Regions from separate parts of the Streptomyces sp. NBC_00354 genome, predicted to be linked through region 3. Evidence: riboswitches for the same ligand, from Rfam matches in the RefSeq annotation. Region 3 holds a riboswitch; each other region holds the start of a gene.
The links. Region 3 has a riboswitch for cyclic di-AMP ahead of OHT74_RS23405 (transglycosylase family protein). Riboswitches for the same ligand answer to the same signal wherever they lie in the genome.

Region 1 (10,372 bases), 3.5 Mb from region 3:
ACGGCGTGGCCGCGGACGGTGCCGCCCGCCGGGGGTACCACCTTGACCCGCGTGTACTGCTCGACCTCCGCGACGGAGGAGCGCAGTACCTCGCTCAGGTCGATGGGCCGGGTCCACTGGCGCCGGGAGGCGGCGCCGCCGAGCACGGCCAGGTTCTCGGCGTGGCGGCGGATCCGGGTGGCGAGGTGGTCTACGTGGAAGAGCTCCCTGAGGAGGTCGGGGTCCTCGACCGTGTCCTCGAGCTCGTCGAGCAGCGAGATCTCCCGGTGCACGAGGGACTGGAGCCTGCGCGCGAGGTTGACGAAGACCTCGACCTTGCGGTCGCTGTCGGACGGCGCGGCCGGCCCGGCCAGCCGTACGAGGGTGGTGTGCGCCTGTTCGCGGGCGCCGCGCAGCTCCTGGGAGAGCAGCCAGAACTCGTCCACCCGATCCGGGTCGCTGCCGGGCGGCGGTCCCGTCGGGCCGCCGCGGACCGGGCGGACCGGCGGCTCGCCCCGCTCCAGCCGCTCGGCGGCGGTCCGCAGCTCCTGGCGTCCGCGCACGCTGGAGCGGCGCAGGGCCTCGCAGCGGTCCCGGACGGCCTTGGCGGAGCGCTGGGCCCCGAGCAGGGCGGCGGCCAGTGCGCCGACGACGAGCAGGGCGCAGCCGGCCAGGACCGGCCACAGCCGGGCGTCCCGCTCCCCCGCGCCCCCGCCGAGCTGCAGCGTGAAGATCACCGCGGCGGCTCCGCTGAGCGCCGCGGCGAGCGCCGGCAGCAGGGAGGCGCGGAGCAGCTGGGGGCGTATCTGCCGGCCGGGACCGGTGACGGCGTGTCTCGACGGGGCGTGGCGGGCGGCGCGGAGTCCGGACATCGGCGTCCTCTACGTGGGGCCCGGGCCCCCGGGGGTTCCGGGGCCCGGTGTTGATCACCGGATACCCACGCTAGACCGCACGATCCCGCCCCTGACAGCCAGTTGGGGAACTTGCCCGGGCTGCTTCCCGCTCCCGATGGAGCGCTCGTACGGCAGCCCGAATCCGCCGGGGGCGCACGTTCGCAGCCGCCGTACGCGACGCACCACCCCGTGCCGGCGGCTGCTCCGGAGCGGCGCCCGGCGGACACGCGCTACGAGCCGACGGCCTCCGGTTCCTCGTGCGCCGCGGCCGGCGGACGCGCGATCGCGACCGGGCGGGACGGTGTGGCGGGCATGGGCGGGGCCGACGCCACGAACGGGCGCCACCACGGCTCGCTCGGGGCACCGGCGTCGCCCGGCTCGAACGGCTGGCCCGGGATCGGCAGCGCGATCGCCGCGCCGGTGGCCTCGGCCGCGGTCACGGTGCCCTCGCCGGGTTCGTCCCACGGGTGCGGGGCCAGGTTGAAGGTGCCCCAGTGGATGGGCAGCATCGTGCCGTGGGGGATCCCACCCTGGAGGTCGAGGTGGGCGCGCATGCCCTCCTCGGGGGTCATGTGGATGTCGGGCCAGTACTCCGAGTAGGCCCCGATCTGGATCATCGTGGCGTCGAAGGGGCCGTGCTCGGCGCCGATCTCCCCGAACCCGGGGAAGTAGCCGGTGTCGCCGCTGTGGAAGATCCGGTGCTCGTCGCCCGCGACGACCCAGGAGGCCCACAGGGTGTTCTGCTGGTTGCGCAGGCCGCGCCCGCAGAAGTGCCGGGCCGGCGTTGCCGTCAGCGAGAGTCCCGCGATCTTGGTGCCTTCGTTCCAGTCGAGCTCGCGCAGCCGGTCCGGCGACACCCCCCAGCGCTCCAGGTGGGCGCCGACGCCGAGCGGGACGGCGAAGACCGTGTCCGTACCGGCCAGCTCCTTGATGGTCGGCAGGTCGAGGTGGTCGTAGTGGTCGTGCGAGATCACCACGACGTCGACCGGCCCCAGCGAGGCCAGCGGTACGGGTACGGGGTGCAGCCGCTTGGGCCCGGCGAACGGGAAGGGCGAGCACCGCTCACCCCACACCGGGTCGAACAGCACCCGCCGCCCGTCGATCTCCGCAAGTACGCCCGAGTGCCCCATCCATGTCAGGCGCAACCCGCTGACTGGCGGCTTCGCCAGCTCGGCGAGAGTCGTCGGGTAGACCGGGATGGGAGCTCCGGGGTTGCGCCGGATCCGCTGCTCCTTGTGGAAGTAGATCTTGGCGAACTCCATCATGGAGCCGGAAGGCCTGGTCCGGGCCCCGACCGGGTTCTGGAAGACACCGTCGGCGAAGTTCGGCGAGCGCTGGATCCGCTCCAGGCGTGCGCCGGACGGATCCGCGCCGAAGGCTTCGGGCCGCAGGGCACGCAGCCGTGGACGCAGGGGACGGGAGCCGGTCAAAGCGCCTCCTGGGAGGGTGGGACGGATGGGCGTGAGAGGCCGTACTGGTTTCCGGTCTATCACCATGCCAACGCGCACCGGCCCCGAAGGATTCCGCCGCGCGCCCCCGTCCTCCTGCCCCGTCCCCTTCTCCTACTCGGCTACCCCGCCGCCCCGTCACTCCGCCCCTCCTGCGCCGGGCTACAGCGGCAGCAGGTCCGGACGCTTCGCCTCCACGTGGTCCCCGGAGGACTCCCCGCGCAGCCGCCGCCCGATCCACGGCACCAGGTACTCCCGTGCCCACTGGATGTTGTCCCGGGTCACGTCCACCGAGCCGCGCGGCTGTTGCGGCGGCCACGGCTGGTCGGGGTCGGCCGGCACCTCGAACCCCAGCACCTGGGCGGCGCGCAGCGCGACCCGGGTGTGCCCCTCGGGCGAGAGGTGCAGCCGGTCGTCGTCCCAAGCCCGCCGGTCCTGTACGGACTTCAGCGACCAGAGGTCGAGCACCGGGCAGTCGTAGCGGTCGGCGATGGCACGCACATGGGCGCTGTACGTGGCCACCTTGCCCCGGAGGTGCTTGAGGACCGGCACGCCGCGGGTGTCGAAGCCGGTGGTGATCATGACGTGGCCGACGGCTCCGGTGAGGTCGGCGACGGCCGCCTCGAACCGCTCCGCCACGTCGTCCGGGTCGCTGCCGGGCCGGATGATGTCGTTGCCGCCGGCGCAGAAGCTCACCAGGTCAGGTGCGAGCTCCTTGGCCCGGGGGACCTGTTCGGCCACGATCTGGTCGAGGAGGCGCCCCCGCACGGCCAGGTTCGCGTACCGGAATTCGTTTTCCTCGCGCTGATCGGCCAGGAGTACGGCCAGCCGGTCCGCCCAGCCGAGAAAGGTCTCCCCGGGTCCCGGGTCCCCCACACCCTCGGTGAAGCTGTCCCCGATCGCCGCGTACGAGCCGATGGTCTTGAGTGTCGTCTTCGTCGCTGCCACGAGAACACATCTTTCACCCCGGCGCGTGACCTACGCCACCGTAGGCAGGGGTTGACGGACCGTGATCTATACCACCTGGTCGGTACGGAATAACAGGGCGTGAGGCCGGGACCCCCCTCGGGTCCCGGCCTCACGAGTCCGGTTGCCTCTGTCCGACGGCGGGAGCCGTCAGATGCTCACGCCCTTGGTGCGGAGGTAGGCCAGCGGGTCGATGTCCGAGCCGTAGGACGGCCCGGTGCGGATCTCGAAGTGCAGGTGCGGGCCGGTCGAGTTGCCGGTGGAGCCGGAGAGGCCGAGGGTCTGGCCGCCGGTGACGCTCTGGCCGGCCGAGACGGAGAGCTGGGACAGGTGGCCGTACTGGGAGTACTTGCCGTCCGCGTGCCGGATGACGACCTCGTTGCCGTACGCGCCGGCCCAGCCGGCGGAGACCACGGTGCCCGCGCCCACGGCCCGGACGGTGGTGCCGGAGCTCGCGATGAAGTCGACACCGGTGTGGTAGCCGCTGGACCACATGGCGCCGGGGGTCTTGTACTGGGTGGAGATCCCTCCGCCGACGGGGGCGACGAAGCCGGCGGCGCTGACCGTACCGGCGGCGGACTTGGCGGCGGTGCTCTTCTTGGCGGGCGCGGCGGCGGCTGCGGCCGCGGGGGCGGGGGCGGCAGGGGCCGGCGCGACGTCCGCGGAGCCCTTGTCCTGCGAGGGCGAGGCCGAGGACTTCTTCGCCGGAGCCGGAGCGGACTTCTCGGCCGGAGCCTGCGCGGCCGGAGCCGCCTCGCCCTGCGCACCGAGGGTCAGCTTCAGCCCGGGGTGGATCAGCGACGGGTTGGTGCCGACGGCCTCGCGGTTGTCGGCGTACAGCTGCTGCCAGCCGCCCGAGAGGTGGCGGTCCTGGGCGATCTTGGAGAGGTAGTCGCCCGGCACGACCGTGTAGACGGCCGGCGCGGACTGCGCGGCAGCGGCGGGCGCGGCCTGCAGCGCCGCCGGAACCTGCGGGGCCTGCACGGGAGCCGCGGCGGGGGCGACGGCCGGGGCACCGGCCGCCTGGGCGCCGACGGCACCCAGCAGCGGCAGTGCGAGGGCCGCACCACCGGTGCCTGCGACGGCGAAGCCGCGCGCCACGGAACGGGACTTGGGACGGCGGTGCTTACCCTTTGCAGGCATGGCGAATTCCTCTCCGTCGCCTGCGAGGTGAGCTGTCGGGTTCGGACTGGAGATGTCCGGCCGCACATGAACGGAACATGTACGGCTTCACCCCGAGCTGCGCCGATACAAAGATCGGGAACAGCGGCTTACCTGGTTCCCCCGCTCCTGCCGCGCGCGTGAATAGTCGGGTGCGGTTTCCGGACGGCGGCAGGATTCGGCGGTCCATCCGGATCGATCGCGAAGGTAATCGAGTTGAGCCACACGGAACAAGCCACGAATTTCCTGACGGATTCACAGGACGGGGAGTTCGACGGAATTCCGGTCACCCTCCGTCCATTCCCCGCCGCCAACAACCGCCCCGGCCGGGCCTTTCGACTTCGACGATCAGGCACTCACGGTCACCGTATGATCTGCCTCACGGGGCTGCGCCCGATCTCGCCTCCAGTGACGGCAAGTTGGCCTCAAGTAGCGCAATTCGGACATCTCACGACGACGCGGAGGAGTTCCCGTGACCCAGCAGATACCCCAGTCCCCGCGGACGGAGCCCGTTCCGGAGCCGGAGCTGGCCGGAGTGCGCAACTTCCGCGATGTGGGCGGGTTGCCGACCGCCGACGGGCGGAGGGTCAAGCCAGGAAAACTGTTCCGTAGCGGACATCTGGCACATGCCACCGAAACCGATGCAGAATTCCTCGCATCGCTCGGCCTCCACACGATTTTCGACTTCCGCAACGGCGCCGACCACGCCCTCGAGGGACTCGACGTCGAGCTTCCCGGCGTGCGGAACGTCAACATCCCGCTGTCGGATCCGGCCGACGGCAAGGAATTCTGGAAGATGGTCCGCGGCGGCGATCTCGAGCAGCTCCGCGGAATCCTGGGCGAGGGCAAGGGCGCCGCCCGGATGGCCAACTCGTACCGCTCGATGATCGAGCACCGCACCGCCGAGCACGGCCGGGTCGTGCACGCCCTCGCCGAGGACAGCATTCCGGCGCTCATGCACTGCGCGGCCGGCAAGGACCGGGCCGGCCTGTCGATCGCCGTCACCCTGATCGCGCTGGGCGTCGAGCGCGAGGCGATCGTGGCGGACTACCTGGAGTCCAACGCCCCGCACCGCCGCTACCGGGTGCGCCGTACCAGCGACGCCCCCGAGGCCCGCTCCCCCGAGGTGATGGAGCTGCTCGCCCCGCTCTTCGACGCCCGCGCCGAGTACCTGACGGCCGCCTTCGACACCATCGACGAGCACTGGGGCGGGGTCGACCGGTACCTCGCCGAGGGCCTCGGACTCACGCCCGAGACCCTCGGCCGGCTGCGGGAGCAGCTGCTCGACCGATAACCCGGCCGACAGCCCGACCGGGAAACCGGGCAGCGGAGCAGGCCGTCAGCCGCCGGCGACGGCCTGCTTCACCAGCGTCCTGCCGAAGTCCCACATCAGTGCGCCCCCGCCGTGCGCCTCGTCCATGACCGCGCGGAAGGAGCCGACGAACCGGTCGACGTCCCGCTCGTCCACGATCAGCGGCGGGATGAGCTTGATGACCTCCAGATGGTCGCCGGAGACCTGCGTCAGGATCCGGTGCTTCTGCAGCAGCGGCACCACGACCATCTGGGCGAAGAGCCCCTTGCGGGCCGCCTGGAGCATGGTCCACCGGCTGCGCAGCCCCAGCGAGGACGGCCGCCCGAACTCGATGCCGATCATCAGGCCGTGCCCCCGTACCTCGTGGAGCAGCTCGTACTCGTCCACGAGCGCCGCGAGCCGGCCGCGCAGCAGGTCGCCCATCGCGCGGGCGTTCGCGACCACCGACTCGTCGTCCATGACGGAGAGCACCGCCAGCCCGGCCGCCATCGCCTGCGCGTTGGATCCGAAGCTGGCGGAGTGCACCAGCACCCGGTCCATGGACGAATAGACCTTTTTGAAGATCCAGTCCTTGCCCAGGGTCGCGCCGACCGGCACATAGCCGCCCGACAGGGCCTTGGCCACGCACACCAGGTCCGGCTCCACGCCCGGCTCGTGCTGGTACGCGTAGAACTCGCCGGTCCGGCCGAGCCCCGTCTGCACCTCGTCCGCGATCAGCAGTGCCTTGTGCCGGTGCAGCAGCTCCTGCGCCGCGAGCAGGAACCCGGGCGGGGCCGCGAGCACGCCCTTGCCCTGGATCGGCTCGACGACGAAGGCGGCGACGTCGCCCCGCTTCAGCTCCCGTTCCAGGGCCGCCAGGTCCCCGAGGGCGATCTTCGTATCGGGCAGCAGCGGCGCGAAGCCGTCCCGGAACCCGCCCTCCCCGTTGACCGAGAGCGAACCCGTGGTCAGCCCGTGGAAGGCGTGGTCGCAGTAGAGAACCCTCGTTCGCCCGGTGGCGTACCGGGCGAACTTCAGGGCGGTCTCCACGGCCTCGGTGCCGCTGTTGCCGAAGAAGACCCGGTCCAGGTGCGGGCTGTACGAGAGCAGCTTCTCCGCCAGCAGCCCGGGCAGCGGCTGGCAGTCGAAGCGGGTCAGATCGGCGAGCTGTGCGTCCAGGACGTCGTGCAGGGCCTGGCGGACCACCGGGTGGTGGCGGCCCAGGCCCATCACGCCGAACCCGGCCAGCATGTCCAGGTAGTCGTTGCCGTCCGCGTCCCAGAAGTGTGCGCCTTCGGCCCGTACGTAGACCTTGTCGAAGCCGATCGTGTGCAGCATCCGGGGCAGCTGGTGGTTGAGGTGCCTGGTGTGCAGCTCGTACCGTTCCCCGCCCCGCTCGTCCAGCAGGGCGCGGAGGTCGAAGCCGGTCACTGCTTCTCCCGGTTCCCCGAGACCGTCTCCCGGGCCGCGCGCAGGGACTCCTTGAGGGAGCCCATGGTGGCGAGGACGGCAGTGGGCTCGTAGCCGCAGTGCGCCATGCAATTCGCGCAGCGCGGGTCCTTTCCGCGGCCGTACTTGCTCCAGTCGGTCTCCTCGATCAGTTCCCGGTACGTCGGCACGTAGCCGTCGCTCATCAGATAGCAGGGGCGCTGCCAGCCGAAGAGGGAGTAATTGGGAATGGCCCAGGCGGTGCAGGGGAAATCCACCTTGCCTTCCAGGAAGTCGAGGAAGAGCGGGGAGTGGTTGAGCCGCCAGCGGCCCCGGTTTCCGCCCGCGAAGGCCTTCTTGAAGAGTTCCCTGGTCTGCTCGACGCCCAGGAAGTGCTCCTGGTCAGGGGCCTTTTCGTAGGCATAGGCGGGCGAGATCATCATTTCGTCGACCTTGAGGTCGTCATTGAGGTAGTTGAGCACCTCGATGATCGTCTGCGGGGTGTCGGTGTTGAAGAAGGTGGAGTTGGTCGTGACCCGGAACCCGCGCCTCTTCGCCTCCTTGATGGCGGCGACCGCCTCGTCGAAGACGCCTTCCTTGGCCACCGACTCGTCGTGCCGTTCGCGCAGCCCGTCGATGTGCACCGCGAAGGCGAAGTACGGGGACGGGGTGAAGTTCTCGATCTTCTTGCGCAGCAGCATCGCGTTGGTGCACAGGAACACGTACTTCCGCTTCGCCACCAACTGCCTGACGATCTCGTCGATCTGCGGGTGCATCAGGGGCTCGCCGCCCGCGATGGACACCATGGGGGCGCCGGACTCCAGGACGGCGCCGACGGCCTGCGCGACCGGCATGCGCTGCTTGAGCACGCCGGCCGGGTGCTGGATCTTCCCGCACCCCTCGCAGGCCAGGTTGCAGGCGTAGAGCGGTTCCAGCTCGACGATCAGCGGGAACTTCTCACGCTTGCGGAGCTTCTGTTCGAGAAGATACGTCCCGACCCTGATGGACTGTCGCAGTGGCATGGCCATCTGGCTCACCTCCTGGGGAGCAGCAAAGAACGGTGCCAGTCATGAAACGCGGGCAGTACGGCACGCAATACGCGGAAGGCCGATATTCCACCGCGGAACGTGCCGATACGGACGAGCTCATGCTCCGGAGCGTCCACGATCACCCGGACGGCCGCAACCGGACGGTTCCAGCCATCTGCGGCGGCCCGGGTGGCCGTCCACAGGGTGGCCGCGGACTCCATGTCGACCGCGATGGCGCCGGTGGCGCGCAGCTGGGCGCGTTCCTGGCCGCGGACGACGTGGTCGGATCCGGTCAGTGCGCCGGTGTGCACGGTCCGGCCCGGAGCGGCCCGGGCCAGTGCCTCGGCGAGCAGGGCGGTGCCGGCGCACGCGACGGCGCCCCGCGGGTCCCGGGTCTCCTCGGCGACGACGAGGTCGCCGGGGCTCATGCCGGGGACCAGCCCGGCGCAGAACCCGGTGGCGAGGACGGGGGCCCGGTGCAGCCCCGGCTCGGCGAGCGCCCGGCCGACGGCCCGCTCGGCGGCGCGCGGGCCCATGCCGGTCCGCAGGACGGAGTAGCCGGGTGCGGTGCGGGCGGCGCCGCGGCCTCCGCCGCTGCGCAGGGCCGCCTGCTCGATGCGCAGGGCGCAGGCGACCAGCAGCGGTGCGGGCGGCTCGGACCGTTGGGGGCCGTCGGCGCGGGCGGCGTCGGCCATCAGGCCTCCCCGGGCGCGAAGGGTTCCCCGTACAGGTAGCGGCCGAGCGCGGTGAGCGGGAACACCTGCCGGTACAGGTGGTAGTTGATGGAGAAGTCCCAGGGGAAGCCGGTTCCGGTGAAGTACGGCTCGTCCCAGGAGCCGTCCCCCCGCTGGGTCTCCACCAGGTACCCGATGCCCCGCTCGACGGCCTTGCCGTCGCGCTCTCCCGCCGAAAGCAGCGCCATGAGCGCCCAAGCGGTCTGCGAGGCGGTCGAGGCCCCCTTCCCGGCCCACTCCGGGTCCTTGTACGAGCGCTGGTCCTCGCCCCACCCGCCGTCGTCGTTCTGTACGGATTCCAGCCAGCGCACGGCCCGCCGGATCGCGGGATGAGCCGGGGCGAAGCCCGCGGCCGTCAGGGCCGGGACCACCGACCCGGTCCCGTACACGTAGTTGGTGCCCCAGCGGCCGAACCAGGCGCCGGTGGACTCCTGTTCGGCGAGCAGCCAGGCGATGCCGCGCCGGGTCCGCGGGTCGGCGGCCTTGCCCTCGACGGCGAGCATCTCCACCACGTGGGCGGTGACGTCGGCCGACGGCGGGTCGATGACCTCGCCGAAATCGCAGAACGGCAGCCGGTTCGGGAAGGGGCTGGTGTTGTCGGCGTCGAAGGCGCCCCAGGCGCCGTTCCCGGACTGCATGCCGAGGTTCCAGGACACTCCGCGGGCGATGGCCGCCTCGACCCGGGCCGGCTCCGGGTGCTTGATCCGGCGCAGCGCGAGGACCACCTCGGCGGTGTCGTCGATGTCGGGGTAGGTGTCGTTGTGGAACTCGAACGCCCAGCCGCCGGGGGCGAGTCCGGGTCGGCGCACCGCCCAGTCGCCGGTGCGGACGATCTCCTCGCCGAGCATCCAGTCGGCGGCCTTCACCAGGGCCGGATGGTCGGGCGGGAGACCGGCGTCGGCCAGGGCGATGGCGGCGAGGCAGGTGTCCCAGACCGGGGACTGGCAGGCCTCGATCATCCGGGTGGGGGCACCTCCCCGGCCGTCAGGCCCGGGGGGACCGTCCTCGCGCCACACCGCGAACCGGTCGAGGGACTCCAGCCCGGCCCGCATCACCGGGTGGGCGAGGTCGTACCCGAGCAGGTGCAGGGCGATGACGGAGTACACGGCGGGCGGCTGGATCCCGCCCCAGCAGCCGTCGTTCTCCTGGCGCTCGATGATCCAGCGGGCGGCGGTGTCCATCGCGGCCTTGCGCAGCCGGCGCGGGGCGAACCGGCGGTAGACGTGCAGCACCTTGTCCATCCGCTGGAAGGCGCCCTCCCAACTGACCAGCGGGGCCAGGCGGTTGGCAGCGGGGTACGGGCGCCGCGCGTCGGTGTGCAGCTCGTCGAGGGCGAACGGGGCCGGGCGGACGGGGCGCATGGCGGAGACCACGGTCAGCGGCACGATGGTCTGGCGGGCCCAGCAGCCGAAGTCGTAGATGTTCAGCGGCACCCACGGCGGCA
Region 2 (10,372 bases), 2.7 Mb from region 3:
GGAGCCGTGCATGCCGACGAGGGCGGACTCGTTGGGCTCCTTGCGCGAGGCGGTGATGGCCACATCGGCCTGGGCGGCCGCGACCACGTCGCCGATCCGGCCGAGCACGCGCTCGTCGCACTCCCCCGGCGCGCCGAACCAGCCCAGCTCCAGGGCTTCTTCACGGCTCGCGATCCAGAACCGGTCGCCCAGCACCTCGCGCCACACCGTCAGGACGTCGGCCTCCGCGCCCGGTACGGCGTACACGTGCCGGGCCCGGCCCTCGCCGCCGAGCAGGGCCACGCCGGCGCCCAGCTCCCAGTCCTCGTCGAAGTCGATCCGGGAGTCCTCGTCGAAGGGGACGTCCACCATGCCGTGGTCGGCGGTCACGTACAGCGCGGTGCGCGGCGGGAGTTGCTCGGCGAGCCGCTGCACCAGCCGGTCGACGTACATCAGCTGGCCGCGCCAGGCGTCGGAGTTCACGCCGTGCCGGTGGCCGGCCCCGTCGAGCTCGCTGAAGTACGTGTACACCAGGGAGCGGTCGCCGGCCGCGAGGCGCTCGGCCGCGAGGTCCATCCGCTCCTCGCCGGTCATCCGGCCGAGGAAGGTGCCGCCGCTCAGCGCGATCTTGGTGAGCGGGGTGGTCTGGAAGGCGGGCGAGGACACCTGGGCCGTGGCCACCCCCGCCTTGTCGGCCTGCTGGAAGACGGTCGGGTACGGCTGCCAGGGCTTCGGCTGGGTCCAGGGGTACCAGCGGAGCTGGTTCATGAGTTCGCCGGTGGCCGGATTGCGCACGGCGTAGCCGGGCAGGCCGTGCCGCGCGGGCGGCAGGCCGGTGCCTACGGAGGCCAGCGAGGTGGCGGTGGTCGCCGGGAAGCCTGCCGTTATCGGCCGGCCGGTGCCGCCGCGCGAGCTGCCGAGGAGCGAGGTCAGGTACGGGGCCTCGTCCGGGTGGGCCTTGATCTGCTCCCAGCCCATGCCGTCGACCAGGAACACGCAGTTCCGGTCGGCCGGGGTCAGCTCGGCGATGGCGGCGGTGAACCCGGGGACGCCCTGGCCGGCCACGAGGGTCGGCAGCAGGTCGGCGAGCGAGCCGGTGCCGTACTCCGGCACGGGGGCGCCGGCCAGGTCCAGCAGCTCCGGCTCGTCCCAGTTCGACGGTGCGGAGTAGGCCATCAGCGGGCGGAGGTGGAGGTGGCTGCCGTTGCCTCGCTGAGGGCCTGCGCGAAGACGAGGGTCTGGCGGACCGCCTCCGGGCCGTCGCCGGCCTCGCTCACGCGCAGGCTGAGGTCGTCGGCGGTGGAGTTGCCGGTGTAGCCGTGGTCGGAGTCGCAGTTCGGGTCGCCGCAGGCGGCGGGCTCCAGGTCGATCCGCGAGACCGCGCCCCAGCCGATGGTCAGGACGACCTCGCGGGGCAGGGTGCCGGGGGTGTACGACTCGGGGTTGGCGACGACGCGGCTGAGCACCACGGAGGAGATCGCGCCGATCTTGACCGACTCGGTCGAGGTGGTCGCGTACGGGGACGGGGACCCGGCGTCGGCGGCCTGCTCGTCGGTGTGGCTCACGATGAAGCGGTTGCCGGTCAGGACCAGGACGGTGACGTGCCGGCGCACCTCGTTGGAGTCGAAGGTCGTCTCCTGGTGGACCAGGTACGACGAGATCGGCTCGCCGCCCACCGCGGCCTCCACGGCCTCGGCCACGAGGGCCGGGTAGTAGCCGCTGCGCTCGATCGCCGTGCGCAGCCCCTGGGTCGTCGTACCGGATTTCGCCATGGGGTCCATCCTAAGGCCCGTACGGGGCACCCCGGGCGCCCAAGGGCCTGCCTTCCGGACCGGGCCCTCGGACCGGCTCAATAGCTGGGGAGTGTCCGGGGGCCGAGATCGGTGCGGGCGGGCGGGTGGGCCACCCGGACCGTGGCGCTGAGCACGGAGAGGCCCTCCGTGGCGACGACGACGGGCTCGAGGGTGACTCCCACCACTTCGGGGTGGTCGTCCACGAGCCGGGACAGCCGGAGCAGGAGCTCCTCGAGGGCCGGGGTGTCGACGGGGTCGCTGCCGCGCCAGCCGAAGAGGAGGGGAGCGGTCCGGATGGACCGGATCAGCCCGGCGGCGTCCCGCTCGGTGGCCGGGACGAGCCGGTGGGCGGTGTCGCCGAGCAGCTCGGAAGCGACGCCGGCGAGCCCGAAGGACAGGACGGCGCCGGCCGCGGGGTCGATGACGGACCTCACGACGGTGTCGACCCCGCGGGGCACCATGGCCTGGACGACGGGGAGCAGCTCGCCGGGCGTCCCGAGGAGGTCGGTGAGCTCCTCGTACGAACGGCGCAGATCGGCCTCGCCTCCGAGGTCGAGGCGTACGCCGCCGAGGTCCGCGCGGTGGCGCAGGTGCGGGGCGGTGGTCTTGAGGGCGACCGGGTAGCCGAGGGCCCGGGCGGCCCTGACCGCGTCGTCCGCGGTGGGCGCGGGCAGGGTGGGGAGCACCCGGATCCCGTACCGGGCGAGCAGTGCGACGGCGTCGGCCTCGGTGAGGGTGAGGACGGCGTCGCCGGCATCGGCCAGGAGGCCGGCGAGCTGGGCGGCGGCTCCGGCCTCGTCGATGTCCTCGTACTCGGGCACCTGCCCGGCCTCGGCGTTGGCCCGCCGCCACTGCCCGTACCGGACGGCCTCGGCGACGGCCCGTACCGCCCTCTCGGCTGCCGGATACGCCGGAATCCGCACGTCCGTTCCGGCCCCGCCGGCGTTCGAGGCACGGAGGCGGGGGGACAGGGCCCCCGGAAGCGGCGCCGCACCCAGGCCCGCCGGGGAGAGGGCGTCGACGAGCTCCGCCAGCTCCACGTGGACTACGGCCACCGGCTTGCCGGGATGCCCGGCCACCGCACCCCGAAGGGCCTCGGCCAGGTCGTCCTGCGGCTCCTGCTCGTTCACCCACGGAATCACGGTGACGATCACCGCATCGTTCTCGGCGGAGGCCAGCGCCGTGCCCAGCGCCTCCCGGAAGTCCTCCGGCGTCGCCGCCGTGGTCAGGTCCAGCGGGGCCCCCGGCCGCAGCCTCTGCGTGAGGCAGGCGTCGTAGGTGAGGACACCCAGCGACTCCGAGTTCCCGAGGATCGCCACGCGCGGCCCGGCCGGCAGCGGCTGCGAGGCCAGCAGCAGCCCGACGTCCACCAGCTCCGTCACGGTGTCGACGCGGATCACCCCGGCCTGCCGGAGCAGCGCCGAGACCGTGGCGTCCGGGAGCCTGGTCCCCGGGACCACGTGCCCGGCCGGGGTGTGGCGGCCGCCCTTCGCGACGACCACCGGCTTCACGGCTGCCGTCCGCCGCGCGAGCCGCGTGAACTTCCGCGGGTTGCCCAGGGTTTCGAGGTACATCAGCGCGACGTCGGTGGCCTCGTCCTCGTACCAGTACTGCAGGATGTCGTTGCCGGAGACGTCCGCCCGGTTGCCCGCCGAGACGAAGGACGACAGGCCCTCGCCGCGCCGCAGCAGTGCGGAGAGCAGCGAGATGCCGATCGCCCCGGACTGGGTGAACAGCCCGATGCGGCCCCGGATCGGCGCGGGCGCCGGGGTCAGGGAGGCGTTGAGTCCGACCTCCGGCGCGGTGTTGATCACGCCGTACGCGTTCGGCCCGATCAGCCGCATCCCGTACGAGCGCACCTGGCGCACCAGTTCGCGCTGCCGGTCGAGCCCGGCGGCGCCGCTCTCCCCGTAGCCGGCGGAAAGCACCACCAGCCCCTGCACCCCGTGCTCCCCGCACGCGGCCACGGCCTCGGGGACGCGCTCGGCGGGGATCGCGATCACCGCGAGGTCGACCGGGGAGTCGATGTCGCCGAGCGCGCGGTAGGCCCGTACGCCGTCCAGCAGGTCGGTGGTGACGGCCTCGTTCACGGCGTACAGGTGGCCTTGGAAGCCGCCGTCGCGCAGGTTCCGCAGGGCCGCCGCGCCGACTCCCCCGCCGGAGCGGCTGACTCCGATCACCGCCACCGAACCGGGGGCCAGCAGCCGCTGCACGGAGCGGGCCTCGGCGCGCTGCTCGCGGGCGCGCTGCACGGCCAGGGACTCTGCGGTGGGTTCGAGGTCGAGGGTGAGGTGGACGGAGCCGTCCTCGAAGCTGCGCTTCTGCTGGTAGCCGACGTCGGTGAAGACCTTGATCATCTTGCTGTTGGCGGGCAGCACCTCGGCCGCGAACCGGCGGATGCCCCGCTCCCGGGCGACCGCGCCGATGTGTTCGAGGAGGGCAGAGGCGACCCCGCGGCCCTGATGGGCGTCCTGGACGAGGAAGGCCACCTCCGCCTCGTCGGCGGGGGCGGAGGCGGGCCGGCCGTCGGGGCCGATCCGGTCGTAGCGGACGGTGCCGATGAACTCCTCGCCGATGGTCGCCGCGAGGCCGACCCGGTCCACGTAGTCGTGGTGCGTGAAGCGGTGCACGTCGCGGTCGGACAGCCGGGGGTAGGGCGCGAAGAAGCGGTAGTACTTCGACTCGTCGGAGACCTGCTCGTAGAAGCTGACCAGCCGGCCCGCGTCCTCCGTGGTGATGGGCCTGATCCGGGCGGTGCCGCCGTCGCGCAGGACGACGTCCGCTTCCCAGTGGGCCGGGTACGAGGGGTCCGACGCGGTGGTCATGCGGCGATCTTAAGGCCAGGACAGGCCGGACAGCCCCTGCGCGGCGCGCGAGGCAAGTAGGGGCAAATGAGTGCAAGCTGGGGTAGGTCGAACGGCGGAGGATCCGGGCCGAAGGTCGGTCGGAGCATTCGAGGCGTCGTGAGAGACTGGTCTAGACAACCGTAAGAACCCTGAAGGGCATCACCATGGCAGAGCGCCGCGTCAACGTCGGCTGGGCCGAGGGCCTGCACGCTCGTCCCGCCTCGATCTTCGTCCGCGCGACGACCGCTTCCGGCGTCCCGGTGACCATCTCGAAGGCCGACGGGAACCCCGTCAACGCCGCGTCCATGCTCGCGGTGCTGGGCCTGGGTGCCCAGGGCGGCGAGGAGATCATCCTCGCGTCCGACGCCGAGGGCGCCGAGGCGGCGCTGGACCGCCTCGCGAAGCTGGTCGCCGAGGGTCTCGAGGAGCTCCCCGAGACCGTCTGACCCTTCGGGTTCGCCCCGGGCATGTGACGAAGCCGCGGCCGCCGGAATTCCGGATGCCGCGGCTTCGCCGTTTTCAGGAATTCCATCGTCCGCGCCGGGCGAGCGCGAATGCACTGCCAATGTGCCGTGAATTAGGCCGCCGCTCCACATTAATACGCGCTATTTGTTAATGCGGACCGCTCGCCATGTTTACGGGATGTTGCGAAGTCCTCACGCGCAGACGGTGCGCCCCGGCCGCCCGGTCCGCGTGGATCGCCGTGAGCGCCCGCGCCCGCTCGGCGTCCCCGCGCGCCAGCGCGTCCACGATCGCCCCGTGCTCCGCCCAGGACTCCACGGGCCGGGCCGGCGCCTCCACGGCGTACATCCACGCGATCTTGTGCCGCATCTGCGTGAGCAGCGCGATCAGCCCGGGGCTGCCGGAGGCCTGGGCGAGCGTCTCGTGGAACCAGCCTCCCAGGGACCGCAGATCCTCCCCTTGACCCCGCCTGGCCCGCTCCTGGCCCAGCCTGACCAGCCCGCGCAGCACCTTGAGGTGGGCCTCGGTCCGCCGGCGGGCGGCCCGGGCCGCTGCCAGCGGCTCGATCAGCATCCGCAGTTCCAGGAGGTCGGCCGCCTCCTGCTCGGTGGGCTCGGCAACGCAGGCACCCGCATGCCGCCGGGTGGTGACGAAGCCCTCGGACTCCAGGGTCCGCAGCGCCTCACGGACCGGGACGCGGGAGACCCCGTACCGGCGGGCCAGCAGCTCCTCGGTCAGCCGGCCGCCCGGCTCGAAGACTCCGGAGACGATGTCGTCGCGGATTGCCGTGCATACCGCGTGCGCAGGAATACGCAAGTCCGGACCTCCGCCTATTTCCGACTGTCGACGCCATTGCCGCGACCGTGCTGGGATCGTACTGGGACTCTATTGCAACACGCGATGTTTTCCGAGCGCAGACGGAAATCGCGAATATTTACAGCCACAATGCGGCCGCTTGCGGCCACAACGCGAAGGCCCCGGCTCGGGGAGCCGGGGCCTTCGGTGAAGTGCTGCGGGTCAGACGTCGACGCCGTGGTTGCGCAGGTACGCGACCGGGTCGATGTCCGAGCCGTACTGGGAGCCGGTGCGGGCCTCGAAGTGCAGGTGCGGGCCGCTGGAGTTGCCGGTGGAGCCCGACAGGCCGATCTGCTGGCCCGGGGTGACCTGCTCGCCGACGGAGACGCTCAGCGAGGTCATGTGGCCGTACTGGGTGTAGGTGCCGTCGTTGTGCTTGATGACGACGTTGTTGCCGTACGCCCCGCCCCAGCCGGCCTCGACCACGGTGCCGGAGCCCACCGCGTGCACCGAGGTGCCGGAGGCCGCGTGGAAGTCGATGCCGGTGTGGCTGCCGGAGGACCACATGCCGCCGCCCGCGTGCCACTGGGTGCTGATGTAGGAGCCGTCGACGGGGGCGACGAAGGTGTTGAGGCGCTTGCGCTCCTCCTCGCGGGCGGCGCGCTCGGCGGCCTCGCGCTCGGCCTTCGCCTTCTCCTCGGCCTTCTGCTTGGCCTCGGCGGCGCGCGCCGCAGCGTCGGCCTCCGCCTTCGCCTTGGCGGCCGCGGCTTCTGCCGCGTGCTCCTGGGCCTCGGCCTGGGCCTCGATCTGGACGGGAAGGTCCTCGGCCGTCACGACGGCGTTCAGGCCGGTGTCCTCCATGGAGGGGGCCTTGTCCGACGCGGCGAACGCCGGGCCTGCGAGGGAGCCGACGACACCGGTGGTGGCGAGGGCGGCGATGCCGGCGTAGCCGGCGGTCTTGCGGCTCAGACGACTGGAACCACGGTGCTTACCGGCGGCACGACTGCCAAACGCCATGAAGGGGCTGATCCTTTCCTTCCTTCTCGCCTACCGGGTTAGCTGACGGGTTCGGAGCAGGAAGGTCTCCTACGGGCCCCCTCTGACGAGGCGGTCCGATTCACCCCAGGGACACATGTGGGTCCCCGGCTCCCCAGGCTCGCGCCTGACGGGGACTCGGCGATCGCTGCCCGGTGCCGCGGATGCGGCGCGTACAACTGACGGACAGCACGGCCGACGCTAGGCGGATCATCAGTCAATCGCCAAACAGACACGCCTTTTTGTTGCGTACGCCACACCGCATACAAGCAACCTCTCCACTAAACAGACAAAAGGGGCTCCGGTGGACAAGCCGCTGGAGCCCCTTGGGATGTCCGTCAGTTGGTGACGACGGTGACCTCACCGATCCCGAGCGCCCGCACCGGCGCCTCGATCTGCGAGGCGTCGCCCACCAGCACGGTGACCAGGCGGTCCACCGGGAAGGCGGCCAGGACGGCCGACGTCGCCTCCACCGTGCCCGTTTGGGCCAGCTGCGCGTACAACCGGGCCTGGTAGTCGTCCGGGAGCTCCTGCTCGACCTGGTCGGCGAGCGTGCCGGCGACGGCCGCGGCCGTCTCGAACTTCAGCGGGGCCACGCCCACCAAGTTCTGCACCGCCACGTCCCGTTCGGCGTCGGTCAGGCCGCCCTCCGCGAGGGTGCGGAGCACCTTCCAGAGGTCGTCGAGCGCCGGGCCCGTGTTGGGGGTGTCCACGGAGCCGCTGATGGCGAGCATCGAGGCGCCCTTGCCGTCGGCGGTGGAGCGCAGCACCTGGCCGAAGGAGCGCACGCCGTACGTGTACCCCTTCTCCTCGCGCAGCACCTTGTCCAGTCGCGAGGTGAGGGTGCCGCCCAGGCAGTACGTGCCGAGCACCTGCGCCGCCCAGACCCGGTCGTGCCGGTCCGGCCCGATCCGGCCGATGAGCAGCTGCGTCTGGACCGCGCCGGGCCGGTCCACGATGACCACGCGGCCGCTGTCGTCGGCGGTCACCGGCGGCACCGGGAGCGCCGCGGCGGTGTTGCCGGTCCAGGTGCCCAGGGTGTCGGCCAGTACGGCGTCCAGGTCGATGCCGGTCAGGTCGCCGACGACCACCGCGGTGGCGGTGGCGGGGCGTACGTGGGCCTCGAAGAAGGCACGCACGGCCGCGGAGTCGATCCGGGCGACCGTCTCCTCCGTGCCCTGGCGCGGGCGGGACATCCGCAAGGTGGCCGGGAAGAGCTCCTTGGAGAGCTGCTTGGCGGCGCGGCGCTGCGGGTTGGCCAGCTCGTGCGGGATCTCGTCGAGCCGGTTGCGCACCAGCCGGTCGACCTCGCTGTCGGCGAAGGCGGGCGCGCGCAGCGCCTCGGCGAGCAGGCCCAGCGCCTTGGCCAGCCGGGAGGCCGGGACCTCCAGGGAGACGCGCACGCCCGGGTGGTCGGCGTGCGCGTCGAGCGTGGCGCCGCAGCGCTCCAGCTCGGCCGCGAACTCCTCGGCGGAGTGCTTGTCGGTGCCCTCGGACAGCGCGCGGGCCATGATGGTCGCCACGCCGTCCAGGCCCTGGGGCTCGGCGTCGAGCGGCGCGGCGAGGTTGACCTCGACGGCGACGACCTGCTGGCCGGGGCGGTGGCAGCGCAGCAGGGTCAGCCCGTTGGACAGCGAGCCCCGCTCGGGGGCCGGGAAGGCCCAGGGCCGGGCCTGGCCGGCCTGCGGCTGCGGGTGGAAGGTCATCGTGACGGCTGCGGTGTCGCTCACTGCTCCGCCCCCTCGTTCTCGTCGTTCTCGTCGGCCCCGTCGGCCTCTGCCGGGAGCGGCTCGTACACCAGCACCGCGCGGTTGTCGGGGCGCAGTCGGGCCGCGGCCACGGCCTGCACCTCCTCGGCGGTGATGTCGAGGACCCGCTGGACGGCGCTGAGCGCCAGCTGCGGGTCGCCGAACAGTACGGCGAAGCGGCAGAGTTCGTCGGCGCGGCCGGCCACCGTGCTCAGCCGGTCCAGCCACTCGCGCTCCAGCTGCGCCTGGGCGCGCTCCATCTCCTCGGCCGTCGGGCCCTCGGCGGCGAACCGCGCGAGCTCCTCGTCGACGGCCGCCTCGATGTCGGGCACCTCGACCCCGCTGGAGGTCTTCACGTCCAGCCAGCCGAGCGAGGGCGCGCCGGCGAGCCGCAACATGCCGAAGCCGGCCGCGACCGCCGTCTGGTCGCGGCGTACCAGGCGGTTGTGCAGCCGGGAGGACTCGCCGCCGCCCAGGACGGTCAGCGCCACGTCGGCGGCGTCGCACTCGCGGGTGCCGTCGTGCGGGAGCCGGTAGGCGGCCATCAGCGCGCGGGCCGGAACCTCCTCGACGATCTCCTCGCGCAGCTCCCGGCCCATGATCTCGGGCAGCGTGCCGTCGCGCGGCGGCTGCTTGCCGTCGTGCCCGGGGATGGTGCCGAAGTACTTCTCGACCCAGGCGAGCGTCTGCTGGGGGTCGATGTCACCGACGACCGACAGCACCGCGTTGTTGGGCGCGTAGTTCGTACGGAAGAAGGCGCGGGCGTCCTCCAGGGAGGCCGCGTCCAGGTCGGCCATGGAGCCGATCGGCGTGTGGTGGTACGGGTGGCCCTCGGGGTACGCCAGGGCGGTCAGCTTCTCGAAGGCCGTGCCGTACGGGACGTTGTCGTACCGCTGGCGGCGTTCGTTCTTGACGACGTCGCGCTGGTTCTCCATGGACTCGTCGTCCAGGGCGGCGAGCAGCGAGCCCATCCGGTCCGCCTCGAGCCAGAGCGCAAGCTCCAGCTGGTGGGCCGGCATGGTCTCGAAGTAGTTGGTGCGCTCGAAGCTGGTCGTGCCGTTGAGCGAACCCCCGGCACCCTGGACGAGCTCGAAGTGGCCGTTGCCGGGTACGCTCGCCGAGCCCTGGAACATCAGGTGCTCGAAGAGGTGAGCCAGACCGGTTCGCCCCTTGACTTCATGGCGCGAGCCGACGTCGTACCAGAGGCAGACCGCGGCGACCGGGGTCAGGTGATCCTCGGAGAGCACCACGCGCAGGCCGTTGGCCAGCCTGTGCTCGGTCGCTGTGAGGCCGCCGGAGCCGGCCTGGGCTGTGGCCGTGTGACCCATGGGCATGTGGTCCCTTCGATCGCGATGCAGAGATTTCCGTCAGACCTGCCACTGTATGCAAGCGCGTCGGGGACCGGAGAAGTTCCCGGCTCAGACCTGGGTCGGAGTCGGCGTTGTCGGTGCCTCGGGCCACAATGGTCCGCGACAACCCCCGTCAGCCCCTCTCGCACCACCCGCCAGACCACCCGCAAGACCCCCAGCACACCTTCTTTCTTGGTTAAGGAGCCGCGCAGCGATGGCCCGCCGCAGCACGAAGACCCCGCCGCCGGAGGATTTCGAGGAGAAGATCCTCGACATCGACGTCGTCGACGAAATGCAGGGCTCCTTCCTCGAGTACGCGTACTCGGTGATCTACTCCCGCGCCCTGCCCGACGCCCGCGACGGCA
Region 3 (10,372 bases):
AAGACCGGGATCCCGGGGGAGCGCAAGGCGGAGCTGATGACGCATCTGCTCAACATCGACCCGCCGGACCACACCCGGCTGCGGCGGCTGGTGTCGAAGGCGTTCACCCCGCGCAGGGTGGCCGAGTTCACCCCGCGGGTGCAGGAGCTGACCGATCACCTCATCGACCAGTTCGTGAGCAAGGGGGAAGCGGATCTCATCCACGAGTTCGCCTTCCCGCTCCCCATCTACGCCATCTGCGAGATGCTCGGCGTACCGCGCGAGGACCAGGACGACTTCCGCGACTGGGCCGGGATGATGATCCGCCACGGCGGCGGCCCGCGCGGCGGGGTCGCCCGCTCCGTGAAGCAGATGCGGACCTATCTCGGTGAACTCATCCACCGCAAAAGGGATGATCTGGGCAATGACCTCATCTCCGACCTGATCCGCGCGAGCGACCACGGGGACCACCTGACGGAGGCCGAGGCCACGGCGATGGCCTTCATCCTCCTGTTCGCGGGTTTCGAAACCACGGTCAATCTGATCGGTAATGGGGTACATGCCCTTTTCATGAACCCGGATCAGCGCACCCGTCTCCAGGACTCCCTCGCCGCCGGTGAGAGCGGCCTGCTGGAGACCGGCATCGAGGAGCTGCTCCGCTACGACGGCCCCGTGGAGCTGGCCACCTGGCGCTTCGCCACCGAGCCGCTGACCCTCGGGGGCCAGGACATCGCAGCCGGCGATCCGGTGCTCGTCGTCCTCGCCGCGGCCGACCGGGACCCCGAGCGGTTCGTCGATCCGGACACCCTCGACCTCTCCCGCACCGACAACCAGCACCTCGGTTACGGGCACGGCATCCACTACTGCCTGGGTGCTCCGCTCGCACGACTTGAGGGGCAGACCGCGCTTGCGACTTTGCTGAAGCGTCTGCCGGATCTGGAACTTGCTGTTCCGTCCAACGAGCTTCGCTGGCGCGGGGGTCTGATCATGCGTGGCCTGCGCACTCTTCCCGTCAGGTTCACAGCCCGAAACATCTGAAGGGCGCCTGACCGTAAGTCAGCCCCCGTCAAGAGTTGTTACTAGCGTGCTAAGACGGCTAGGTTCTGCCGTTACCCAGCCGTTATGCGAAAGGTGCAGCTCATGCGTTCCGGGAACGGCCGCCACAGACGCCCCCGCCAGGTACCCGCGATAGTCGTCACCGCCGGAGTCACCGGTTCCGCCTTGGCCCTGCCGCTGCTCGCCGCCACCGGCGCGAGCGCGGCGGACACCTCCACGTGGGACAAGGTCGCCGAGTGCGAGAGCGGCGGCTCCTGGAGCGCCAACTCCGGCAGCGGGTCGTACGGCGGACTTTCGTTCACGCAGGAGCAGTGGAACTCCTCGGGCGGCCTCGACTTCGCCGAGCGCCCCGACCTCGCCAGCCGTTCGCAGCAGATCGCCGTCGCCGAGCGGGTGCTGGGCACCCAGGGCCCCCAGGCGTGGGGGCAGTGCTCGGAGTCTGCCGGGCTGACCCAGCAGGCCCCCGCCGCGACCGTGGACCCGGGCCTGCCCGGCACGCTCGGCCCCGTCGCCCCGAGCCCCTCGCGCCCGGACCACTCGGTCCCGAAGGGCGGCTCCGGAGCGAAGGCACTGGACTTCGGCGCCCCGACCCCGACTCCGGCCCCGGACTTCACGCTCCCGCCGGCGCCGCTCGCGCCGAACAGCGGACTGCCCGTCATGCCCGACCCGGACGTGCCGTCCACGTCGCCGACCGCCCCGGTGCTCCCGGGCGACCCGACCGCGAACCCGGGTACCCCCACGGCCCCGACGACGCCCACCGCGCCGACGACCCCGGGGAACCCGGCGGACCCGAAGGCTCCGGGCGTCCCGGCCGACCCCAGCGCCCCCGCGGCCCCGGGTGCCCCGGGCGCCTCCACCGACCCGAGCGCCATCCCGGACACCTCCGGCAACGGCAAGCACCGTGGTACGCCCGCCCTCGAGCTGCCCGTCGCATCTGAGGGGGCGTCGGCGCCCTCGTACACGGTCCAGGCGGGCGACAGCCTGGCCACCATCGCGTCTGCCAAGAAGCTCAAGGGCGGCTGGAACGCGCTCTACCACGCCAACGAGCAGGTCATCGGCGATGACGCCGATCTGATCAAGCCCGGCCAGAACCTGGATCTAAGCTAGGAATAGCGGCACTTCGGACACCCATAAAGAGCTGAATGTCCGTTATCCGCAAGTGAGACATGTGTCTCTTCCGGTCAACTGGCGTGTCCCGCCTGGAGCCTTCCGCAAACCCCGTCCTCACCTGCGCAAACGGCCGTAAAGGGAGCGCAAGTAGGGGCCGTTTCTCCCCGGTGTTCCTCGTTGAACATCGGGGAGAGACCTGCCTACCTTCTGAGTCGCCCGCCACCGCGGGCTCCTTCGACCGCATCGCCGAATCCTGCCGGCGGCCGGAGGGAACAGTCGTCGCGTAAAGCGCCGAAGGCAGGAGCGGGGGAACCAAGGTAGGCGCCGGGACCGGCCGTTGAGAGACGGTCACGGAAACGGCTAGGGGTTAAGTCGTGCGCCTCGTCGCACGGCCGGGCACTCATCAGCCCGAACCCGACAGCTCACCTCGCAGGCGTCGGTGAGGAGAACTCCATGCTGCTTTCCGGCAAGGGCAAGCACCGCCGCGCCACGGCCATTCAGCGGACCACCCGCATCGTCACGCTCGCCGGCGTCGCCGGTGTCGCCGTCGCCGCCCCGCTCATGGCGGCCGGCTCGGCCTCCGCCGCCACCTCCACGGAGTGGGACCGCGTCGCGCAGTGCGAGTCCGGCGGCAACTGGTCCATCAACACGGGCAACGGCTACTACGGCGGCCTGCAGTTCTCGTCCTCCACCTGGGCCGCGTACGGCGGCAAGGCGTACGCCGCGCAGGCCAACCAGGCCTCCAAGTCGCAGCAGATAGCCATAGCCGAGAAGGTCCTCAAGGGCCAGGGCAAGGGCGCGTGGCCGTCCTGCGGCGTCGGCCTCTCCAACTCCTCCTACACCGGCGGTGGTACGACCGACACCCCGAAGAAGACGGAGCAGAAGACCGAGACCAAGAAGACCCAGCCGAAGAAGACCGAGCCGAAGAAGGAGACGAAGCGCTCCGAGGCTCCGACGACCCGCTCCGAGCGCTCCGAGGCCCCGGCCCCGAAGACCGGCAACGGCTCGTACGAGGTCAAGCCCGGCGACACCCTGGGCACCATCGCCGAGGCCAACGGCGTCAAGGGCGGCTGGGAGAAGCTCTTCGAGCTCAACAAGGACATCGTCTCGGACGCCGACCTGATCTTCCCGGGTCAGAAGCTGAAGCTCAGCTGAACCCTGCCGTAACAACTGCGGCAGCGAGCACAACACGCAGCATCCCCACCGCCCGGCGCGTCTCCCCCCACGCGCCGGGCGGCGGCGTTTGTCCGGCCCGAGCCCCTCCTGTTCCCCTCCCGGTCCCGCCCCGGACCGGGCCGGGACCCCCCTTGGTCAAGAGTCCTATGTACCGGAAGGCGGGTATTCGGGCCCTTTTTCGTCCCAGGAGGCGGGCGGTCGGCTGGCCGAGTGCCCGGAGCCGGTTAGGCTCTAGTCGGCGGGGCCATCCCACGGCCTGACATGCCACCGCACACCCAGCGTCACATCCCAGAAGGAGATGCTCGTGCCGTCCATCGACGTCGTCGTAGCCCGGGAAATCCTGGACTCCCGAGGCAACCCCACGGTCGAGGTCGAGGTGGGCCTCGACGATGGCAGCACCGGCCGTGCTGCAGTTCCGTCCGGCGCCTCCACCGGTGCATTCGAGGCCATCGAGCTCCGTGACGGTGACCCCAACCGTTACTTCGGCAAGGGCGTCGAGAAGGCCGTCCTGGCCGTCATCGAGCAGATCGGCCCGGAGCTCGTCGGCTACGACGCCACCGAGCAGCGTCTGATCGACCAGGCCATGTTCGACCTGGACGCCACCGACAACAAGGGCTCGCTCGGCGCCAACGCCATCCTCGGCGTGTCCCTCGCCGTCGCGCACGCCGCGTCCGAGGCCTCGGACCTCCCGCTCTTCCGCTACCTCGGCGGTCCGAACGCGCACCTGCTGCCCGTTCCGATGATGAACATCCTCAACGGTGGGTCGCACGCCGACTCCAACGTGGACATCCAGGAGTTCATGATCGCCCCGATCGGCGCGGAGTCCTTCTCCGAGGCCCTGCGCTGGGGTGCCGAGGTCTACCACACCCTCAAGAAGGTCCTGCACACCAAGGGCCTCTCCACCGGCCTGGGCGACGAGGGCGGCTTCGCCCCGAACCTGGAGTCCAACCGCGCCGCGCTCGACCTCATCGTCGAGGCCATCAAGCAGGCCGGCTACGTCCCCGGCAAGGACATCGCGCTCGCGCTCGACGTCGCCGCGTCCGAGTTCTACAAGGACGGCAAGTACGAGTTCGAGGGCCAGTCCCGCTCGGCCGCCGAGATGACCGAGTACTACGAGGAGCTCGTCTCCGCGTACCCGATGGTCTCCATCGAGGACCCGCTGTACGAGGACGACTGGGCCGGCTGGAAGACCCTCACCGACAAGCTGGGCACCAAGGTCCAGATCGTCGGCGACGACCTCTTCGTCACCAACCCGGAGCGCCTGGCCCGCGGTATCGAGGAGGGCTCCGCCAACGCCCTGCTCGTCAAGGTGAACCAGATCGGTTCGCTGACCGAGACCCTCGACGCCGTCGAGATGGCCCAGCGCAACGGCTTCAAGTGCATGATGTCGCACCGCTCCGGTGAGACCGAGGACGTCACCATCGCCGACCTCGCCGTCGCCGTGAACTGCGGTCAGATCAAGACCGGCGCCCCGGCCCGCTCGGACCGCGTCGCCAAGTACAACCAGCTGCTGCGCATCGAGGAGATCCTCGACGACGCCGCGGTGTACGCGGGCCGCTCCGCCTTCCCGCGCTTCAAGGGCTGAGGGCTGAGGGCTGAGGGCTAGGGGATAACCACGCTCTTGCCTCCGTACGTCCCCGCACTCGGTCCCGTACCGTGTGCGGGGACGTATTGCGTAGTGCGTACCGCGTACAAGGGGAGGCGGGATCAATGGCCGGGAACCGGGATCGGTTCTCCACCTTCTCCACCGCGACCAGGCTCAAGCAGCTCGGCGAGCGGACCGCCGCCCACGTCTACCGCTCGCAGACGCGCCGTCAGGTCCGCCGCAGCCGGCTCACCGGCCGGGCCGCGCTCCTGGTGCTCGTCCTCTGTACGCTGGTCGTCGCCCTCGCGTATCCGATGCGCCAGTACGTCTCCCAGCGTTCGGAGATCGCGAAGCAGCAGCGGGCCGCCGAGGCCGCGAGCCGGCGCCTCGAACGCCTCCGCGACGAGAAGGCCCGCTGGCAGGACAACGCGTACGCGGAGCAGCAGGCGCGCAAGCACCTGCACTTCGTCCGCCCGGGCGAGATCAGCTACATCATGACCGACCCCGGGGCCGGGGCCGCCGATCGGCACCGCACCGGAACGGCCGGATCTGACCGGCCCTGGTACTCGAACGTCTGGGACGGCGTCGACAAGGCCGACCGCCCCGGCGAGTGACGAGCAACGGCACTCCGAGTACCGCACCCGAGCACCGCACCCATCCACGAGAACGAAGAGACTTCCTCCAGGCATGCAGACGCCCCCGCCCCAGACCGACCGGACCGAGCCGACCGACGCGGACATCGAGGCGTTCGAGCAGCAGCTCGGCCGCCCGCCGCGCGGGCTGCGCGCCATCGCCCACCGCTGCCCCTGCGGCCAGCCGGACGTGGTGGAGACCGCCCCGCGCCTCCCCGACGGCACGCCCTTCCCGACGACGTACTACCTCACCTGCCCGCGCGCGGCCTCCGCGATCGGCACGCTCGAGGCGAACGGCGTGATGAAGGAGATGCAGGCCCGGCTCGCCGAGGACCCCGAGCTGGCCGCCGCCTACCAGGCCGCGCACGAGGACTACATCCGGCGCCGCGACGCCATCGAGGTGCTCCAGGGCTTCCCGAGCGCCGGCGGGATGCCGGACCGGGTGAAGTGCCTGCACGTGCTGGTCGGCCACTCGCTGGCCGCCGGGCCCGGGGTGAACCCGTTCGGCGACGAGGCGCTGGCGATGCTGCCGGAGTGGTGGGCCAAGGGCGCCTGCGTCACCCCGTGCGCTGAGAAGGCGGAGAAGGCGGAGAACGCGGAGAAGGCGGAGCAGAAGGAGTCGGACGCGTGACCCGCGTCGCCGGAATCGACTGCGGTACGAACTCCATCCGCCTGCTCGTCGCGGACTGCAACCCGGAGACCGGCGAGCTGGTGGAGCTGGACCGGCGGATGACGATCGTCCGCCTCGGCCAGGGCGTGGACAAGACGGGCCGGCTGGCCCCGGAGGCGCTGGAGCGCACCTTCGCGGCCTGCCGCGAGTACGCGGCGGTCATCAAGGAGCTGGGTGCGCAGCGGCTGCGCTTCGTGGCGACCTCGGCCTCCCGCGACGCCGAGAACCGGGACGAGTTCGTCCAGGGGGTCCTCGGCATCCTGGGCGTCGAGCCCGAGGTGATCTCCGGCGGCCAGGAGGCGGAGTTCTCCTTCATCGGCGCCACCAAGGAGCTGACGGGCACCACCCACCTGGAGAAGCCGTTCCTGGTGGTGGACATCGGCGGCGGTTCGACCGAGTTCGTGGTCGGCGAGGAGCACGTACGGGCGGCCCTTTCGGTCGACGTGGGCTGCGTCCGCATGACCGAGCGCCACCTGGTGGTGGACGGCGCGGTCACCGACCCGCCGACCGCACAGCAGATCGCCGCCATACGGGCCGACATCGAGGCGGCGCTGGACCTCGTGGAGCAGACGGTCCCGCTGTCCGAGGCGCGCACGCTGGTGGGCCTGGCCGGCTCGGTGACCACGGTCGCCGGGATCGCCCTCGGGCTGCCGGAGTACATCTCCTCGGCGATCCACCACGCCCGGATCTCGTACGAGCAGGTCCGTGAGATCACCGAGCGCATGCTGACGTCGGTGCACGCCGAACGCGCGGCGATCCCGGTCCTGCACCCGGGCCGGGTGGACGTCATCGGCGCGGGCACCCTGGTGCTGCTCGCGATCATGGAGCGCATCGGCGCCTCGGAAGTCGTGGTCTCGGAGCACGACATCCTCGACGGAATCGCCTGGTCCGTCGCCTGACGGGTGGGTCGCGGGGGGCTTGTGCGGGGCTCGCGCGAGGGTCGCGGGGGGCCTGCCGGGGACCTCTGGGGGCCCTTACGGGGGCCTTAGGTCCCACCCTCCACAGAAAGTTCGTGAAGTTCTTCACAAGGAAAAGGGGCCTGATGGGCCGCGGGAAGGTCTCTTTGGGGGGCTCCCGGGGCTCGCAGGCCTCTTTTTCGTGTGCGTTCGTGCGTTTCGAGGGTGCGGTCCCGCCTCGTCGGTAGGTATCCACCAACCCGGTGGTCTACTCCGCTTATGGGCTTGGAGGCCAGTTCAGGACGGGTGAACAACGACTCCCGTTACACCCTGGTTCCCGTTCGGCGCCATGACCTCCGTCACGTGGGCCGCGCAGTGTAACAGAGGCCTTCCGACACCTTGTGAAGGGGCTCACGAGCGACACCCCTTTGGGTGCTGGATACTCGTTGCATGAGCACCACGGAGCGTCCCAGGATCCTCGTTGTAGGAGGTGGGTACGTAGGCCTGTACGCGGCCAAGCGGATCATGAAGAAGATGCGCTATGGCGAGGCGACCGTCACGGTCGTCGACCCGCGGTCGTACATGACCTACCAGCCCTTCCTCCCCGAAGTGGCCGCAGGCAGCATCTCGCCTCGGCACGTCGTCGTCCCGCTGCGACGCGTGCTGCCCAAGGCAGAGGTTCTCACCGGCCGGGTCACCAGCATCGACCAGGACCGCAAGGTCGCCGTCGTCACGCCGCTCGTCGGCGAGGCGTACGAGCTGCCCTTCGACTACCTGGTGATCGCGCTCGGCGCCGTCTCCCGCACCTTCCCGATCCCCGGCCTCGCCGAACAGGGCATCGGTATGAAGGGCGTCGAAGAGGGCATCGGCCTGCGCAACCACGTCCTCGAGCAGCTCGACAAGGCCGAGTCCACGACGGACGAGAACGTCCGCCGCAAGGCCCTCACCTTCGTCTTCGTCGGCGGCGGCTTCGCCGGTGCCGAGACGATCGGCGAGGTCGAGGACATGGCCCGCGACGCCGCGAAGTACTACACCACCATCAAGCGCGAGGACATGCGCTTCATCCTGGTGGACGCGGCCGACAAGATCCTCCCCGAGGTCGGGCCCAAGCTCGGCACCTGGGGCAAGGAGCACCTTGAGTCGCGCGGCATCGAGATCTACCTCAACACCTCCATGGACTCCTGCGTGGACGGTCACGTGGTGCTGAAGAACGGCCTCGAGGTCGACTCCAACACCATCGTGTGGACCGCAGGCGTCAAGCCGAACCCGGCGCTGGCCCGCTACGGCCTGCCGCTCGGCCCGCGCGGCCACGTCGACACCGCCCCGACCCTCCAGGTCCAGGGCACCGACTACATCTGGGCCGCGGGCGACAACGCCCAGGTCCCGGACATGGCCGCCCGCAAGGCCGGCGTCGAGAACGCCTGGTGCCCGCCGAACGCCCAGCACGCGCTGCGCCAGGCCAAGGTCCTCGGCGACAACGTCATCTCGGGCATGCGGGGCTTCCCGCAGCACGAGTACGCCCACTCCAACAAGGGTGCGGTGGCGGGCCTCGGCCTCCACAAGGGCGTCGCGATGATCGTCATGGGCAAGATGAAGATCAAGCTCAAGGGCCGGCTCGCCTGGTACATGCACCGTGGCTACCACGGCATGGCCATGCCGACCTGGAACCGCAAGATCCGCGTCTTCGCCGACTGGACCCTCGCCATGTTCCTCAAGCGCGAGGTCGTCTCCCTCGGTGCGCTCGAGACCCCGCGCGAGGAGTTCTACGAGGCCGCCAAGCCGGCGCCGGCTCCGGCCGCCGCGGCAGCCCCCGCCGCGAAGGCCAAGGCCTCCTGACCCGGGTCTGACCGGCAACTCTCCAGCACGTCCCCGAAGGGGCTGCCCGCCATCCGTGGTGCGGGCGGCCCCTTCGGCGTTCCCGGCAGCCGCTGGGGCGGACCTTCGGCCGGCCCCTCCGGCTGCCCCTCCGGCGGTCCGCCCGATGGAGGGGTGTCCGATGGAGGGGTGTCCGATTGACGGGCCCCGGAAATGGGTAGGCCGTTCGGTCGGATCGTTCTGGAGGTGCCTACGATGACCGACGCCGCGCCGCGGCTGGCCACTCTTGCCGAGACACTGCTGGGCGCCCCCGTGCCCGTCCGGATTCGCGCCTGGGACGGCAGCGAGGCCGGACCGCCCACCGGCCCCACCCTGGTGCTGGCCAACCGGCGCGCCCTGCGGCGCGTCCTGTGGCGACCGGGTGAACTGGGCCTGGCCCGTGCCTGGGTCGCCGGCGACATCACCGTCGAGGGTGACCTGTTCGAACTGCTGGACCGGGTGGCCGGACTGCTCTGGGAGCGGGATCCCGCCGCCGCACCCGAGGCCCCGCCGGCGGTCCGCCGCTCCGGGCTCGGCAAACTCGCCGCCCTGCGCCCGCACCTGCCCCACCTGCCCGGGCGGGCCGCGGCGGGCGCCGCCGGGACCGCCGCGCTGCTGCGCGACCCGGCCGCCCGGGCCGCCCTGCGCGAACTCGTCGCCCTGGCCCGGCCGTGGCCGGCGCCCGCGCCGCCGCCCGAGGAGGCGCCCCGCCGCGGCGGCCCGCTGCACACCAGGAGCCGCGACCGGCAGGCGATCAGCCACCACTACGACGTCGGCAACGAGTTCTACGAGCACGTCCTCGGCCCCTCGATGGTGTACTCCTGCGCCTACTGGAGCCCCGGCTCCACCCTGGAGGAGGCCCAGCGGGACAAGCTCGACCTGGTCTGCCGGAAGCTGGGCCTCGAGCCCGGCCTGCGGCTCCTCGACGTCGGCTGCGGCTGGGGCTCCATGGCCCTGCACGCGGCCCGGGAGTACGGGGTCCGCGTCACCGGCATCACCCTCTCGCGCGAGCAGGCCGTGTACGCCCGCAAGCGGGCCGCGGAGGAGGGGCTGGCCGACCGGGTCGACATCCGGATCCAGGACTACCGGGACGTCAAGGACGGCCCGTACGACGCCATTTCGTCCATCGGCATGGCCGAGCACGTCGGCGCCGACCGCTACCGCGAATACGCCCGCACCCTGCACGCCCTGCTGGCCCCCGGCGGCCGGCTGCTGAACCACCAGATCGCGCGCCCGCCGGAGCCGGACGAAGAGGCGTACCGCGTCGACGAGTTCATCGACGCCTACGTCTTCCCCGACGGCGAGCTCTCCCCGCTGGGCTCGACGGTGGGCGAGCTGGAGCGGGCCGGGTTCGAGGTCCGCGACGTGGAGGCGCTGCGCGAGCACTACGGGCTGACCCTGCGCGCCTGGGTGG

Region 1: it holds a riboswitch for cyclic di-AMP, as region 3 does, so the genes downstream of both, OHT74_RS07570 (LysM peptidoglycan-binding domain-containing M23 family metallopeptidase) here and OHT74_RS23405 (transglycosylase family protein) in region 3, are expected to answer to the same signal.
Region 2: it holds a riboswitch for cyclic di-AMP, as region 3 does, so the genes downstream of both, OHT74_RS10450 (M23 family metallopeptidase) here and OHT74_RS23405 (transglycosylase family protein) in region 3, are expected to answer to the same signal.

What each region holds. Positions count from the first base shown of each region.
Region 1 covers NZ_CP107983.1:1,641,925-1,652,296, forward strand. The annotation lists gene OHT74_RS07555 (ATP-binding protein) at 1-851, opposite strand, end outside; gene OHT74_RS07560 (MBL fold metallo-hydrolase) at 1,103-2,302, opposite strand; gene OHT74_RS07565 (SGNH/GDSL hydrolase family protein) at 2,483-3,268, opposite strand; gene OHT74_RS07570 (LysM peptidoglycan-binding domain-containing M23 family metallopeptidase) at 3,437-4,429, opposite strand; cyclic di-AMP (ydaO/yuaA leader) riboswitch at 4,432-4,608, opposite strand; gene OHT74_RS07575 (tyrosine-protein phosphatase) at 4,920-5,741, shown strand; gene OHT74_RS07580 (aspartate aminotransferase family protein) at 5,787-7,169, opposite strand; gene hpnH (adenosyl-hopene transferase HpnH) at 7,166-8,194, opposite strand; gene OHT74_RS07590 (phosphorylase family protein) at 8,200-8,889, opposite strand; gene shc (squalene--hopene cyclase) at 8,889-10,372, opposite strand, start outside.
Region 2 covers NZ_CP107983.1:2,381,272-2,391,643, forward strand. The annotation lists gene OHT74_RS10425 (alkaline phosphatase family protein) at 1-1,155, opposite strand, end outside; gene OHT74_RS10430 (DUF5998 family protein) at 1,155-1,760, opposite strand; gene OHT74_RS10435 (bifunctional acetate--CoA ligase family protein/GNAT family N-acetyltransferase) at 1,829-4,597, opposite strand; gene OHT74_RS10440 (HPr family phosphocarrier protein) at 4,783-5,064, shown strand; gene OHT74_RS10445 (GntR family transcriptional regulator) at 5,231-5,896, opposite strand; gene OHT74_RS10450 (M23 family metallopeptidase) at 6,098-6,892, opposite strand; cyclic di-AMP (ydaO/yuaA leader) riboswitch at 6,906-7,064, opposite strand; gene OHT74_RS10455 (M16 family metallopeptidase) at 7,249-8,616, opposite strand; gene OHT74_RS10460 (M16 family metallopeptidase) at 8,637-9,986, opposite strand; gene OHT74_RS10465 (DNA gyrase/topoisomerase IV subunit A) at 10,222-10,372, shown strand, end outside.
Region 3 covers NZ_CP107983.1:5,105,184-5,115,555, forward strand. The annotation lists gene OHT74_RS23395 (cytochrome P450 family protein) at 1-1,017, shown strand, start outside; gene OHT74_RS23400 (LysM peptidoglycan-binding domain-containing protein) at 1,120-2,142, shown strand; cyclic di-AMP (ydaO/yuaA leader) riboswitch at 2,425-2,596, shown strand; gene OHT74_RS23405 (transglycosylase family protein) at 2,599-3,300, shown strand; gene eno (phosphopyruvate hydratase) at 3,620-4,906, shown strand; gene OHT74_RS23415 (FtsB family cell division protein) at 5,032-5,520, shown strand; gene OHT74_RS23420 (DUF501 domain-containing protein) at 5,594-6,169, shown strand; gene OHT74_RS23425 (Ppx/GppA phosphatase family protein) at 6,166-7,107, shown strand; gene OHT74_RS23430 (NAD(P)/FAD-dependent oxidoreductase) at 7,555-8,940, shown strand; gene OHT74_RS23435 (cyclopropane-fatty-acyl-phospholipid synthase family protein) at 9,175-10,372, shown strand, end outside.